3 regions of the Chryseobacterium capnotolerans genome follow, and region 2 is predicted to be linked to each of the others. Evidence: riboswitches for the same ligand, from Rfam matches in the RefSeq annotation. Region 2 holds a riboswitch; each other region holds the start of a gene.
What was found. Region 2 has a riboswitch for S-adenosylmethionine ahead of H5J24_RS21370 (SusC/RagA family TonB-linked outer membrane protein). Riboswitches for the same ligand answer to the same signal wherever they lie in the genome.
Positions count from the first base shown of each region.

Region 1: linked by a shared signal. The riboswitch ahead of H5J24_RS20465 (alpha/beta fold hydrolase) and the one ahead of H5J24_RS21370 (SusC/RagA family TonB-linked outer membrane protein) in region 2 are both predicted to bind S-adenosylmethionine.
Region 3: linked by a shared signal. The riboswitch ahead of H5J24_RS24595 (TonB-dependent receptor plug domain-containing protein) and the one ahead of H5J24_RS21370 (SusC/RagA family TonB-linked outer membrane protein) in region 2 are both predicted to bind S-adenosylmethionine.

Region 1 covers NZ_CP065589.1:4,263,409-4,267,892, forward strand. The annotation lists gene H5J24_RS20460 (ACT domain-containing protein) at 145-1,683, opposite strand; gene H5J24_RS20465 (alpha/beta fold hydrolase) at 1,688-2,626, opposite strand; SAM riboswitch class I at 2,689-2,796, opposite strand; partial or broken gene H5J24_RS20470 (MGH1-like glycoside hydrolase domain-containing protein) at 2,985-4,484, shown strand, end outside.
Region 2 covers NZ_CP065589.1:4,443,442-4,447,925, reverse strand. The annotation lists gene H5J24_RS21385 (helix-turn-helix domain-containing protein) at 1-606, opposite strand, end outside; gene H5J24_RS21380 (hypothetical protein) at 999-1,811, shown strand; gene H5J24_RS21375 (hypothetical protein) at 1,808-2,245, shown strand; SAM riboswitch class I at 2,560-2,657, shown strand; gene H5J24_RS21370 (SusC/RagA family TonB-linked outer membrane protein) at 2,741-4,484, shown strand, end outside.
Region 3 covers NZ_CP065589.1:5,166,379-5,170,862, reverse strand. The annotation lists gene H5J24_RS24595 (TonB-dependent receptor plug domain-containing protein) at 1-2,436, opposite strand, end outside; SAM riboswitch class I at 2,531-2,636, opposite strand; gene H5J24_RS24590 (alpha-amylase family glycosyl hydrolase) at 2,734-4,484, opposite strand, start outside.

The DNA of each region.
Region 1 (4,484 bases), 180 kb from region 2:
TTAATCACGGTGTATTTGTTTTAAAATGGGTACATTTTTATAAATGCGATGTGATTATGTTTGATAGAATTTTATTCTATCCTTGGCTAAATCATCCCTTCGGGATTGATATCATTTGATACATTGTTGATTTATTTTGTACGATTATTTTGTTTCACTTAGTCTTAAAATATCACCGAATACTCCTCTTGCCGTTACCTGTGCTCCAGCTCCGGCTCCCATAATCACAATTGGGTTTTCACCGTAACTTTCTGTATAGATTTCAAAGATGGAATCTGAACCTTTTAGCTGTCCTAAGGCTGAACTTCCCGGTACAGAAACCAGTTTTACATCAAGCTGCCCTTTTTCTTCCTGTAGATTTCCATGAAGATCTCCTACATAACGTAATACGTGACCAGGCTCCTGGCTTTCTTTAATCTTCTGGTATTCTTCATCCAGCTCCTCTAATCTTGAAAGGAATTCTGATTTTGAAACATCAAGTAAGCTTTCCGGAACGAGATTTTGAATGTTGATATCTTCGAATTCATTGATTAAGTCCAGTTCTCTTGCCAGAATCAGTAATTTTCTCGCCACATCATTTCCAGACAAGTCTTCTCTTGGATCCGGTTCTGTATATCCTTTCTCTAAGGCTTCATTCACTATTGTGGAGAATTTATCATCTCTCAAAGAGAAATTATTGAAAACATAACTTAATGTTCCGGAGAAAACACCTTTAATTCTTGTTATATTTTCCCCTGAAAGATGTAATAATTTGATGGTATCAATTAGTGGGAGACCAGCTCCAACATTGGTTTCATACAAATAGCGTCTATTATTTTTGTTCAACGTATATCTTAGTTTTCTATATTCTTCGATAGGAAGAGTGTTGAAAATTTTGTTGGAAGAAACAAGGTCAAATCCATTTTCCGCTAATGCATGATAATTCTTAACAAAATCCTTACTTGCGGTGTTATCTACTACAATCAGATTCTCTAATTGATTTTCGTTGGAAAAATTAATCAGTTCCTCAACGTCTGAAGGATGTTCTGCTGTTAAAACCTCATCAGACCAATTACGATCGAATCCTTTTTTATTGAATGCTATTTTCTTTGAATTCGCTACTGCAACAACTTTCAGATCTACTTTTTTACGTCTTTTGATCTCTTCTGAAGATTCAAGGACCTGTTCAATTAATGTTTTTCCTACATTTCCATGACCAATAATTGCCAGATGAACGGTCTTCGGCTTTTTGAAGATCTCAGATTCTATAATGTTTCTTGTTTTTTCATCCTGTGAAGAAGTGACTACGATGTTTACTCTATTTTCACCAGCAACTTGATTTAAAAGCAATGGGAAAACATTGTTTCTCGCTAGTTCTGCAAAAACCTTATTGGAGTCTTCTGCTACAAAACCAATCACAGAAACATTGTTGATACTATATATTTGAGATACTTTTCCTGATTTTCTTTCTGCTTCAAATTCATCAATAAGACAAGCTACTGCTTTTTCAGCATCATTTTCGTGAACCAGAATAGAAATTCCGTTTTCAATGGCTTGCTGAGAGATTACTCCCACACTGATACGCGCTAAAGTAAGCGCTTTAAAAATTCGTCCGTCAATTCCGATTTCCCCTAAGAAATCTTCTCCTTCAAATTTGACAATTGATCTGTTCTTTAAAAATTTTATTTCGTTAGCATTTTTCATGACTCTATAAAATGTTTTTTATGATATTATTTAATTGTTGATATTCCATTAGGAAGGCATCATGCCCGTGTATAGATTGGATCTCGTGATAAGAGATATTCTCCTTTTTCTTTTTCAGATTCTCAAAACACATTCGGATTTCAGAAGCCGGGAAAAATAAATCTGTATCTACGGAGATCATGTGCATTCGTGCTTCTATGGTCTCCAGAGCTGTTTTATCAGTGTTGATATTCATCAGCAAATGATTCATCAGCTTATACGCTTGTAAACTAAACCTTTCGTTTAATGCGTTACCATGATAAACCAGCCAGTCTTCTGATTCTAAGCGTTGTTTCTCCTTATTGTATTGATTTTGAAATCTGTCATTAAGTGATTCCGGAGTTCTATAGCACAACATCGCATGGATTCTTGCTTTTTGTAATGGCTCTTCTTTATCATTTAATAAAAATTTCTGAACCAGGCATTGTGCATGAAGCCAATCATGAGTTCTGTAATCACAGGCGATGGGAATAAAAATTTCTGCCAGCTTAGGTTGTTTTGCTAACATTTCCCATGCAATCCCTCCCCCCAGAGAGCCACCAATAATGGCATATAGATTTGTAATATGTAAAGCTTCCAGCCCTTTCAGAAAGACATTGGCTATATCTGAAGGGGTAAAGTCTTCATAATCTTCAATTAAAAAATGATCGTATCCATTTCCAGGAATATTAAAACACAGAACTGTATATTTATGGGTATCAACGATCTGATTTTCTCCTACCAGCTGCTTCCACCAGCCTTTTTCACCGGATACATTTGAATTTCCGGTAAGAGCATGGTTGATTAAAATGATAGGGGCTGTAAACAGATCTTTCCCGAAAAGCTCATAGCTTAACGAGATATTGTATTCCTTTTGGGAATGGGTTTGATACGAAAGATTAATATAGTTTAGTTCTGTTTTCAATTCTATTATATATTTTAATACAATTGAAAATGCCACAGGAAATGGCTGAAAAGAACTTCAGTAAGTTATCTGTCCAAAATGATTTTGGTAGAACGTAGCACCTTCTTTGCTTGCGCAAAGGGTTGCTAAGGTTTCATAGGGTCTAATCCCTCAACCTTTCTTGATAACATTTTCAATATTTGAATGAACGAATGGTGCAAAGGTAGTTCTTTTCTTTTAAAATCAAAAAAAAATTAATTTAATATTTAAAAAAGCCCTTAAATACTAGTATCTCAAGAGTATATTAATTATTCTTCAGACAAAAACAATTGGAATTATTTTTCAAAAAAACTACCTTCGTATGGAAAAATGATGATATATGATCGCCGAAAAAGAAAGATTACAAGATACCAAATGGAAAAACTGGGGACCTTATGTAAGCAACCGGCAATGGGGAAATGTAAGAGAAGATTATAGCCCGGACGGAAATGCATGGAACCACACCAATCATAATAACGCAGAAAGTTATGCCTACCGTTGGGGGGAAGAAGGTATTGCAGGAATTTCTGATGTAAAACAGCTGTTCTGTTTTGCTCTTTCATTCTGGAATAAAAGAGATAAGATCGTTAAGGAGCGTTTCTTTGGTTTAAGTAATCCTCAAGGAAACCACGGTGAAGATATCAAGGAAATTTTCTATTACCTGGATAATACACCCACTCATAGTTATATGAAGATGGTTTATAAATATCCAATCAATGAATTTCCTTATGACGAGCTTGTTGCAGTAAACGGAAAACGCAGCAAACAGGAACCGGAATATGAGATTTTTGATACCGGAATTTTTGATAACGATGCTTATTTTGATATTTTCATTGAATACTGTAAAGCTGATCACAATGATATTCTGGTCAGAATAACAGTTTGTAACCGAAGTCAACAAGATGCACCCATAGTAGTAGCTCCTACTGTCTGGTTCAGAAATAACTGGAAATGGGGATACAATACCTATAAAGCTGACATGCATGCTTCTTATGACGGAAGTATTAATATTGAGCACGACAGTATTTCCATTAAGAAATTTTATTCAAGAAAAGACAATACACAAAGGGTATTCTGTGAAAATGAAACCAATACCCCAAAGCTGTATGGAGCTCCACAGGCAGAAAACACTTATTTTAAAGACGGGATCAATGATTTTATTATTCATCGCAGCAATACGGTAAATCCTGAAAAAGAGGAACAAAAGCTTCTTTTTTAATTGATGAAGTCATTGGTGCCGGACAATGTGAAACCTTTGAATTCAGACTTTGTCCTGAAGCCACTGCTGAACCTTTTGAAAATTTTGATGAGATTTTTACCACAAGACAGGCTGAAGCAGAAGAGTTTTATAATGAAGTTCAAAATGATACGACCAATGAGGACGAAAGGAATGTTCAAAGACAGGCTTTTGCAGGACTTCTGTGGAATAAGCAGTTTTATCATTACAATATTGGCAAATGGCTGAAGGGGGACCCGAATTTCGAGGCTCCGAGAAATTTTAACAACTATGTAAGAAATACCGAGTGGAATCATCTTCACAATAAGGATATTATTTCCATGCCTGATAAATGGGAGTATCCTTGGTACGCAACCTGGGATCTGGCTTTTCACTGTGTTCCTCTGTCTATCATTGATGCTGAATTTGCCAAGGGACAGCTTTTACTTCTTACCAAAGAATGGTATATGCACCCTAACGGACAGCTGCCAGCCTATGAATGGAATATGAGTGATGTAAATCCGCCAGTACACGCTTGGTCCTGCTTCAGGGTATTTAAGATTGATGAAAAAAATAATGGAAAACCCGATTTATTATTCCTTGAAAAAGTCTTCCAGAAACTTC
Region 2 (4,484 bases):
AAAAAGTTTCTCCATACTTTCATGGTCAATATCAGTGTTTTCTGATAAAATCTCTGTTTTTTTTATCTTTTTTAGTTCAGACTTGTCTGCTGAAATTTGTTTAATTTGTAATAATACCTCCTGTTTTCCGATTTTGTCCTTGTAATAAAGGAGCAGAGCCACAACTAAAATATTTGAGGTGATTAAAATTATATCTGAGAATAGAATTTGTTGTTGAGTGTGTTGAGGGAAATTGTAAGAAAAATTATTAGCAATAATAGAAACTATGACAATATGAAACAGACTATAGAGTGTATATCTTAAAACTACTTTTCTGGAGAAGAATACAGATGCGCCTAAAGGAATAGGCAGCAGCCAGCAAAAGTTCATGACAGAGTTATTCCAGAATGCGAGTATTACATAAAAGCTGTATATAGGTGCTGTTATTAGATATAGATGTACAAGGGTATTGATAGAGAACTTTTGTCTTACCAATAAATAAAAGAGTCCTAATGATATTGCCCCTCCTGAGATATACCAGGACATGGTATTATTGTGAATAAAAAAAGTGAAAGCGATGGCATAAATTCCTAGGATGATAGTCATAAGAAGAATATACCTATCCATTAGTTCTTTTTTTATTTTTTCTATTTTTTCATCTTTTATATTCATTCAATAATCTAGTTATTTTGGGATATTTAATGATTTTCATGTAAATGACTTTCTTAAATATCTGATTTTCAAACATTAATATTTACTTAAGTCATTTTCGGGATTCTCATTTAATATTCTGTTTTTTTGAGTTATTAATTAAAATATTTTTGCGGAGTAGATTTTTACTAAAAAATATTTTTAATGAAGGTTCTTCTTTTTTAAAAGAAAATACTAAATATAAAAAGATTTATAAGAACTATAGAAAAAAAGTATTTAAAAAAATGCACAGAAATTATTTCAAACGAGCAGTATAGCATAAAACACAAATGTCCATATAAAATACAAATGAATTTAAAAAAATTATTATGAAGAAAATTATTTTACTGATTGCGGGTTTTGCCTTTGTATCTATGTATTCGCAGGTTGGAATTAATACTTCAAATCCTCAGGGAATTTTCCATGTAGATGGTGCAAAAGATAATGCGGCAACTGGAACTCCGACTTTGCTTCAACAAGCCAATGATTTTGTTGTAACCTCCACTGGGAATGTAGGTATTGGCACTACCACACCGAATGCCTCTGCAATTTTAGACATCAATGTAGATGGCCTTGCATCAGGAAATAAAAAAGGATTACTGGGACCCAAAGTAGCACTTACCTCTCAGACAGATCAGGTTACAATCCCCTCACCTGCAACCGGGTTGTTGGTATACAATTTAGGAACTGGGGGACTTGTTTATACAGGATATGTTTTCTGGAGCGGTACTGAATGGAGAATCTTTAGTAACGGATCTCTTGCTCCTGGAAAAGTAGAAAGTATTGTATGTAACGGGGTTACACTTTCTCCAAATAGTTATACGGCCGGAGTTTCTTACACGGGTACAATGAATGTTCCGTATACAGGAGGAAACGGAGGAGTATATGGTGCTCAGACTGTGGGACCTGTAAATGGACTTACTGCAACATTGTCACCTGGTAATTTTAATACAGGTTCGGGAACTCTAAGCTATACAATATCAGGAGTTCCTACGGTCACAAGCCCTGTTACTACGACATTTCCATTGAGTATCGGAGGACAGACATGTGCTGCAACAGTTGGGGCAGGAGGTGGAATTTCTCCAGGTGAGCTTTTGTATTACCATGGATCAATTCCACGTAAAACAACTTCTTTTTGTTGAGTGATTTCCTTTCTGATCTTCCGGTATTGAATAAGACGTTTAGGATTGATGCTTTCATAACTGCACCAAGAGCTTTTGACGGAACGAATGCTACTACCAATATGGCACCTCGTCTTTATAATGTTACTTCCTCAGATGTAAAGGTATGGGTTTCAGAAGTTTCAACCCATACAGGGGACTCACATGGGGCTAACCTTTTAATTTCTCCAGATAATTATGCTGAATTTGATGATGGGGTTTATCTTACACAAGCGAGAAATGAGACCGTGACCTTTGATGTAACTACGGTGGATAATAAATGGTTTAGAGTATATTATGTATTGCGTATTGATAATAAATCTACTGTAAGTAATGGGAATGGAAATACTACAACAGACTCCAGTACTGCAGATAACACATTGGAAGTTTATATTTCTATTCAAAGATTATATTAATGTTAAGATAATATGATGTGCGTGATAAGAGTTGCTTGTAAAAGCAGCTCTTTTTTTTGATCTATTCATACGAGAGAGGTCAGCAGTTTTTATACAAGAAGTGGTTTAAGAGGGAAAAGTTAGGACTAATGTAGGTTTGAGTTATTTTTAATGATATTTGTCATATTTGTGAAAATGGTAATTTTTCATAACTATTTATATTAGCAGGTTTTAATTAAAATTTATATTAAATTTTGAAAAATTATCATTAAAAAACCATAAGTCTACTTGTTTTATAGACTAAAAGTTTATAGCTTTGCAACCATATTTCGATCGGCTTATAAAGAAAGATGGAGGGAACTGACCCTACGAAGTCTTGACAACCTGCATTCGTGTAAGGTGTTACATTCAGCCTTTAAAGGAAAAATAAGCATTTGGTTTATCGTATTTATCGATGCCCTTTGCTGACTTTTCAGTAAAGGGCAAAATTTTAATATATGATAAATAAAATTGATTATGATTAATAAAAATTTATTTAATTCTAAAGTTTGGATTCCACCAGTTGCAGTATTTTTCTTGGGAATAGTAAGTGTAAGTGCACAGAATTCCAAACCGAAAAAAGATACACTTAAAGAAAAAGAAATTGATGAAGTAGTGGTAGTAGCTTATGGGAAGGCTAAAAGAAACAGCTATACCGGTTCAGTCGCAACTATTTCCAGTGACAAAATCAATAACAGACCCGTTACTAATGTAACAAAGGCATTAGAAGGACAGGTTCCGGGAATTCAGGTTACCGGTGCTTCAGGACAGCCTGGAGCAACATCTACAATCAGAATTAGAGGAGTAGGTTCAGTAAGTGCTTCCAGTGAGCCTTTGTATGTTGTGGATGGAATTCCTTTTGACGGAAATATCAATGCTATCAGCCCTAACGATATAGAATCTATCAGTGTTCTGAAAGATGCTACAGCAAGTGCTTTGTATGGTTCCAGAGGAGCGAATGGAATCATTATTATTACCACAAAGTCGGGTAAAAAAGGAGAAGCAAGAGTAAATCTTAATATCAGCCAGGGGTTCTCAGGCCGAGCGGTAAAAGATTATGAGCAGGTGAATACGGATCAGTATTTCCAATTATATTGGGAGGCAATGAGAAACGGATATCAATCAGGTTCAATATCTGCGCAGCAGGCAGCCCAAATGGCAACAGATAATATTATTTCTAATTTAGGAGTTAATCCTTATGGAGCTAATTATCCAAAACCTATAGGAACTGACGGTAAATTATTACCTGGAGCTAAAGCTTTATGGAATGATGACTGGAGGGACATTTTGCAGAGAGTGGCTTCCAGAAACCAGGTAGACCTTGATATCAGTGGTGGAAGTGAAAAAAGTAATTATTTCTTTTCATTAGGATATCTGGATGATAAAGGAATGGCGATTGAATCCGGATTTAAAAGATATAATACAAGATTAAAGCTCAATTCTGAAGTTAAAAGCTGGCTGAATGTTGGAGTAAACTTAAGCTATACCAACAGTATTCAACAGGCTCCAAGTTCTTCAGATTCTAAAGCTAGCAATGTTATTCAGGCTGCAAGAGTAGTTCCGTCTTTCTATCCTTATTATGAAAGAAATCCTGATGGATCTTATGTACTGGATGGAGAAGGAAACAGAGTGTATGATTTTGGAAAATACAGACCTGCTGTAGCACTTCCGAATCAGAACTTAGCCGCAAGTTTACCATTGGATAAAAATGAAAATAAGATCGATAACTTCTCAGGAAAAGGATTTGCGGAATTAACGTTCCTTCCTGAATTGAAGTTTAGATCAAGCTTTTCCGTTGACATGGTTAATTATAATGAGCATTATTATACGAATCCTCTTCTTGGTCAGTCAAAAGAGACTGGAGGTTCTGTTTCGAAGTTAAACAGCAGAACACTTTCTTATACAACCAGTAATATTCTGACCTATGATAAGAGATTTGGAAAACACCATATTAACGTATTGGGAGGCCATGAATTTTACAAATACGATTATCAGGTTATTTCAGGGAGCAGACAAGGTTTTTCATTACCTAATTATTATGAACCTGATGCAGCCTCTTTATTGGTAAATTTTGGTGGAAACAGTGATAAATTAAGTTTATTAAGTTTCCTTGGAAAGGTAGAGTATGATTTTGATAATAAATATTTCTTATCCGCATCCACAAGGGCGGACAGCTCTTCAAGATTTTCAAAAGAAAACAGATGGGGTACATTCTGGTCAG
Region 3 (4,484 bases), 720 kb from region 2:
AAAATTAAGCCTTCCAAAGAAATAGCTTCCCAATGTACCCATCTGAACCGGTGCATATTTGAATACTCCATAGTATGAATTTTTATAAATCTGTAGATCCGGGAAAACATCAAATACATTGTTGGCCCCTACTGTAAAGTTGATATTCTTTGTGATATCATAGCCTACACTTACATCAGTAACTACTTTTGGTGCAAACTCCTGAACTTCTCCGAAGGGATACCCATCTCTTATGACTTTACCAAAATAGGTATTTCTCACGAGAAAATTGAATTTTCCAATTCCATAGGTCAACCCCAATGATGCTTTTGTTTTAGGAGAAAGAGTTTCAGTGATATTAATCTGATCCGGGCCAAAGAATTCTTTTTGTGGGGTGTCCAAATTCTCCGGGAAATGGAAATCTGTAATTTTGGTTTCGGCATAATTTCCGGCAAGGTTGATATTTAAGTTTCCGCCAGCCAGCTTCCAATCATAAGAAACAACTACATCCACTCCTTTCGTTTCGGTATCAATGGCGTTGGCAAAGAATCTGCCGCTTTCCACCTGATTTCCTTCTCCTACTACATTACGATCAGATAATCTGGAATCTGTAATATTGCTGGTAATGACAATTCTGTCTTTCACTTTAATAATATATCCGTCTACGGTAATGAAAAGGCCTTTAGCAGGTCGTAGGGTAAACCCAGCACTCCCATTAACGGATGTTTCCTGTTTTAATTTATCAAATCCCAGAACCTGTGCAGCCTGGCTATCATTATTAAAAATTCCTTTCCTCACAATTCCCCCTCCTGATGTAGAAATATCTGCAAACGAGTTATTAAAATACTGCTGCTGAAGCGATGGTGCCCTAAATCCGGTTCCAACGGCTGCTCTTACTGCATAATTTTTTATAAACTCATACCTTACTGCTAACTTTCCGTTCAGGGTACTCCCAAAATCTGAATAGTTTTCAAATCTGGCAGCGGCATCAATATTCAGTTTTTTATCCAGATCATAAGAAATATCAGCATATACTGCAGTGGCGTGTCTGTCTTTTTTTAAGGCATTGTCTGGTGAAAAACCTATAAAAGATTGTGAACCTCCCGCACCGATTACTTTAGAGTCTTTTGTTGCTATATTTCCGTTTTCATCATATTGGGTATAAGATGCCTCATCTCCTGCTTTGATCTGATATTGTTCAAATCTGAATTCTCCACCGAATGCGATATTGAAGTTCTTGATTTTTTTTGAAACATCAAGATTGACCGTATTTTGCAAAAAGCTATGAGCTCCCGCATAAAACTGTGTTGGGGACTTGATTCCAAGAGAGGCATTATTGGTATTGTTTACATGATAGTTGAAAGTATTACTTCCAAAAGTATTGCTCAGGTCAATCAACCAATCGTTGACATTATACTTCGCTCCTACAGCATAAGAGATATCATAAATCTGAGAATTCAGGACTGCCTGAAAACCATTGGGATATATTTCTTTAACAATATTAAAATCTTCGTTGGGAAGTCTTCTGAAACCATATCCTTTCCCTTCTTTAATACTGAACCCACCAAAAGAATAGAACTTAAAGTTATCGTTCAAGGGATATTCTGCATTGAAAAACAATTGCCCTTGTCTGATTTGTGCATCTCCGATCTGGAAATTAAAATAGTCTCTTGTTAATCCCCTTTTCCTTATTTCATCATCATCATTTTGTCTTGCAATATCTGGATTATCTGCAAATTCATAGGCAAAATTATTTCCGAAAATATCAAGATCATGATTTTGGGTTCTCGTTGTTTTTCCTCTGTGGCTTAATTGCAATGAAAGATTGACAAATCCATCATTTTTCCCAAGAGAAGTTCCATAATTAACTCCCGCCTGGTAAGTATCGCCGTCATTTCTTCCACTTAATCCATAGGTTAAACTTGCGGAAGCTCCGGCATTCTTTTTTAGAATAATATTAATCACTCCGGCAATAGCATCAGAACCATATTGTGCAGCAGCACCGTCTCTTAATACTTCAATTTTTTCTATGGCTATCACAGGAATAGTACTCAGATCTGTTCCTACAGATCCGTTTCCTACGGTATTCTGATAATTGACAAGAGATGTTGTATGCCTTCTTTTCCCATTAAGCAATACTAAAACCTGATCTGGTCCCATTCCTCTTAACGTTACAGGATCAATATGTTCCGTTCCATCTGAAGCGGATTGTCTTACAGAATTGAATGAAGGAATAACATAGTTCAAAAGGTCCTGAGCCGTCATTTGCGGAGATGATCTTTGAACTTTATCAATATTGATCACATCTACAGGAACCGGTGTTTCCAGTTTTGTTCTTTTAACGTTACGGTTTCCTACGATGATAATGTCTTCGATTTGTTTTCCTTTTTCCTCCTGCTCCTGGGCAGCGACCCATATTGTCCCCAGCAATAATACAGCTGTGCTTAGTTTTTTCATCTTTGTTCTTGCCAATTAATAAATATTCTTCCGCAGATTATACTGCAGATACACAAGACTTCAAGAAATGGAATTCATATAGAAATATTGACTTCACTTATCTCCCCCATCGGGTTGGAATTAGCACCTTTACATTTCTGGAATTATGCAGGTTGCTAAGGTTTCATTGGGCCAAATCCCTCCACCTTTCTTGATAAATCTAGTGCAAAGGTAGACTAATTTTTCAAATATGCAAAAGCGAATGAGCCCTATAAAGAAAAAAGGCAAATTCGCTGAATTGCCAATTTGCCTCTCTATTTATTTTACAATCATCTTTTGAATAGCGATTCCTGTTTCTGATTTCAGATGAACCAGATAAGTTCCGGGTGGATAACTGACCTTCAGTTCATAAGTACCATTTTCTTTATCGAGTTTGAACGCATCAAGCTTTTTACCACTCATTTCGAAAATGATGATTTCTCCGTTTCTGGCTTTATTGAAAATCAGTTTAGCAAACCCATTTTTGATCGGATTATCAGCGATCTGAAGGGATAATTTGTTTGCTGCATTCACATCAGAAGTAGATAAAGATCCTGCATTGTTTCCAAAAATTCTGAATTCTCCAGGCTGCAAAGTAATGAGTTCCGTAGTTGAAACAATATTTGAAACGGTATCATCCATCAGATTTTTCCACTGTCCAACATACGGAAAATAAGGCGTAATATTTTGTACGGCTGTAGAATAATTCGCCAGAACGACTACATTTTTCATTCCATTGATGGTACTGTCATACACATAAATCCTTGTGATTAATCCATCAGGATCATTTGCAAGGTTATTGGATTCTATACTATACGTTTTTGATTTGAATACCGGATGGGTATTTCTGATATCAATAATCTTTGCCCATGTATCATAGACTGCTTTTCTGTTAACATCACTATCATATCCCAATGTGAAAGCTACAGGTTTTTCATCAGTCCTGCATCCGTTGCTGATACTTCCATCAGCACATCGGTTGATACTGAATTCATACCCCAGCTCTCCAAACTGCCAGATCATCTTTGGACCGGGAATGGTAAAGAAAGTGGCTCCAAATGTTTTCATTCTTTCTAAAGCTGTATTCAAGTTCTTCACACTATAACTTCCATTAATAGCTCCGTAAGCAAGGTTTTTAAACATCAGCCTTTCTTCATCATGACTTTCTCCATACCCTACAGCATGCATATTGGTAAAGCCATGAAGACTGTGATTCATACGGTCATAATTGCTGTTATCTTTATACCCCATCGTATTTTGATTGTAAGGCTCTGTTTGTTTATTCCAAAGCATCACTCCTTTTCCTTCTGCTATTCTGTAATTAGCCCACTGCTGTTCTTCTGCATCCGTTCCAAGGTGTTCGAATATCATATAAGAGTTTGGATCAAGGGCCCATTGTTTATCTGCATAATGTTTCATAATATCTACTCTGTCCTGCTGATAAGCATTGGTACAGTTTTCATCATTTTCAGAGCAGTTTTGGGTAAAACCTTTTGTTAAGTCCCAACGGAAGCCATCAATACGATACTCTGTCAGCCATTGCTGAAGACATCTTTCAACGTAATACTGAGTTGAAGGACTGCTATGGTTAAAATCATTGAATACATTATAAGAGTGCTTAGGGACCTGATTGAAATAAGGGTTATTAGCCGCCACATCACCATAGCCATCACCATCCGGGTCAATATTCCAAAGCCTTACTAAAGGGGAGCGCCCTGTGGCATGGTTAAAAGCTACATCCAAAATCACAGCTATCCCATTCTGATGGCACAAGTCAACAAATTCTTTGAACTTTTCAGGAGTTCCGTACGCTTTGTCTAAGGCATAATGGAAGGAAGTATTATATCCCCATGAAAGATTCCCGTCAAACTCCATAATTGGAAGCAATTCAATAGCATTGATTTTCAGATTTTTTAAATATGAGATTTTATTAATCAAAGACTGCCAGTTTTTTTCCTGGGTAAAATCTCTTAACAGCAGCTCATACACTACAAGATCTTCCTTAGCTGGTCTTTGAAAATTGCCTGCCT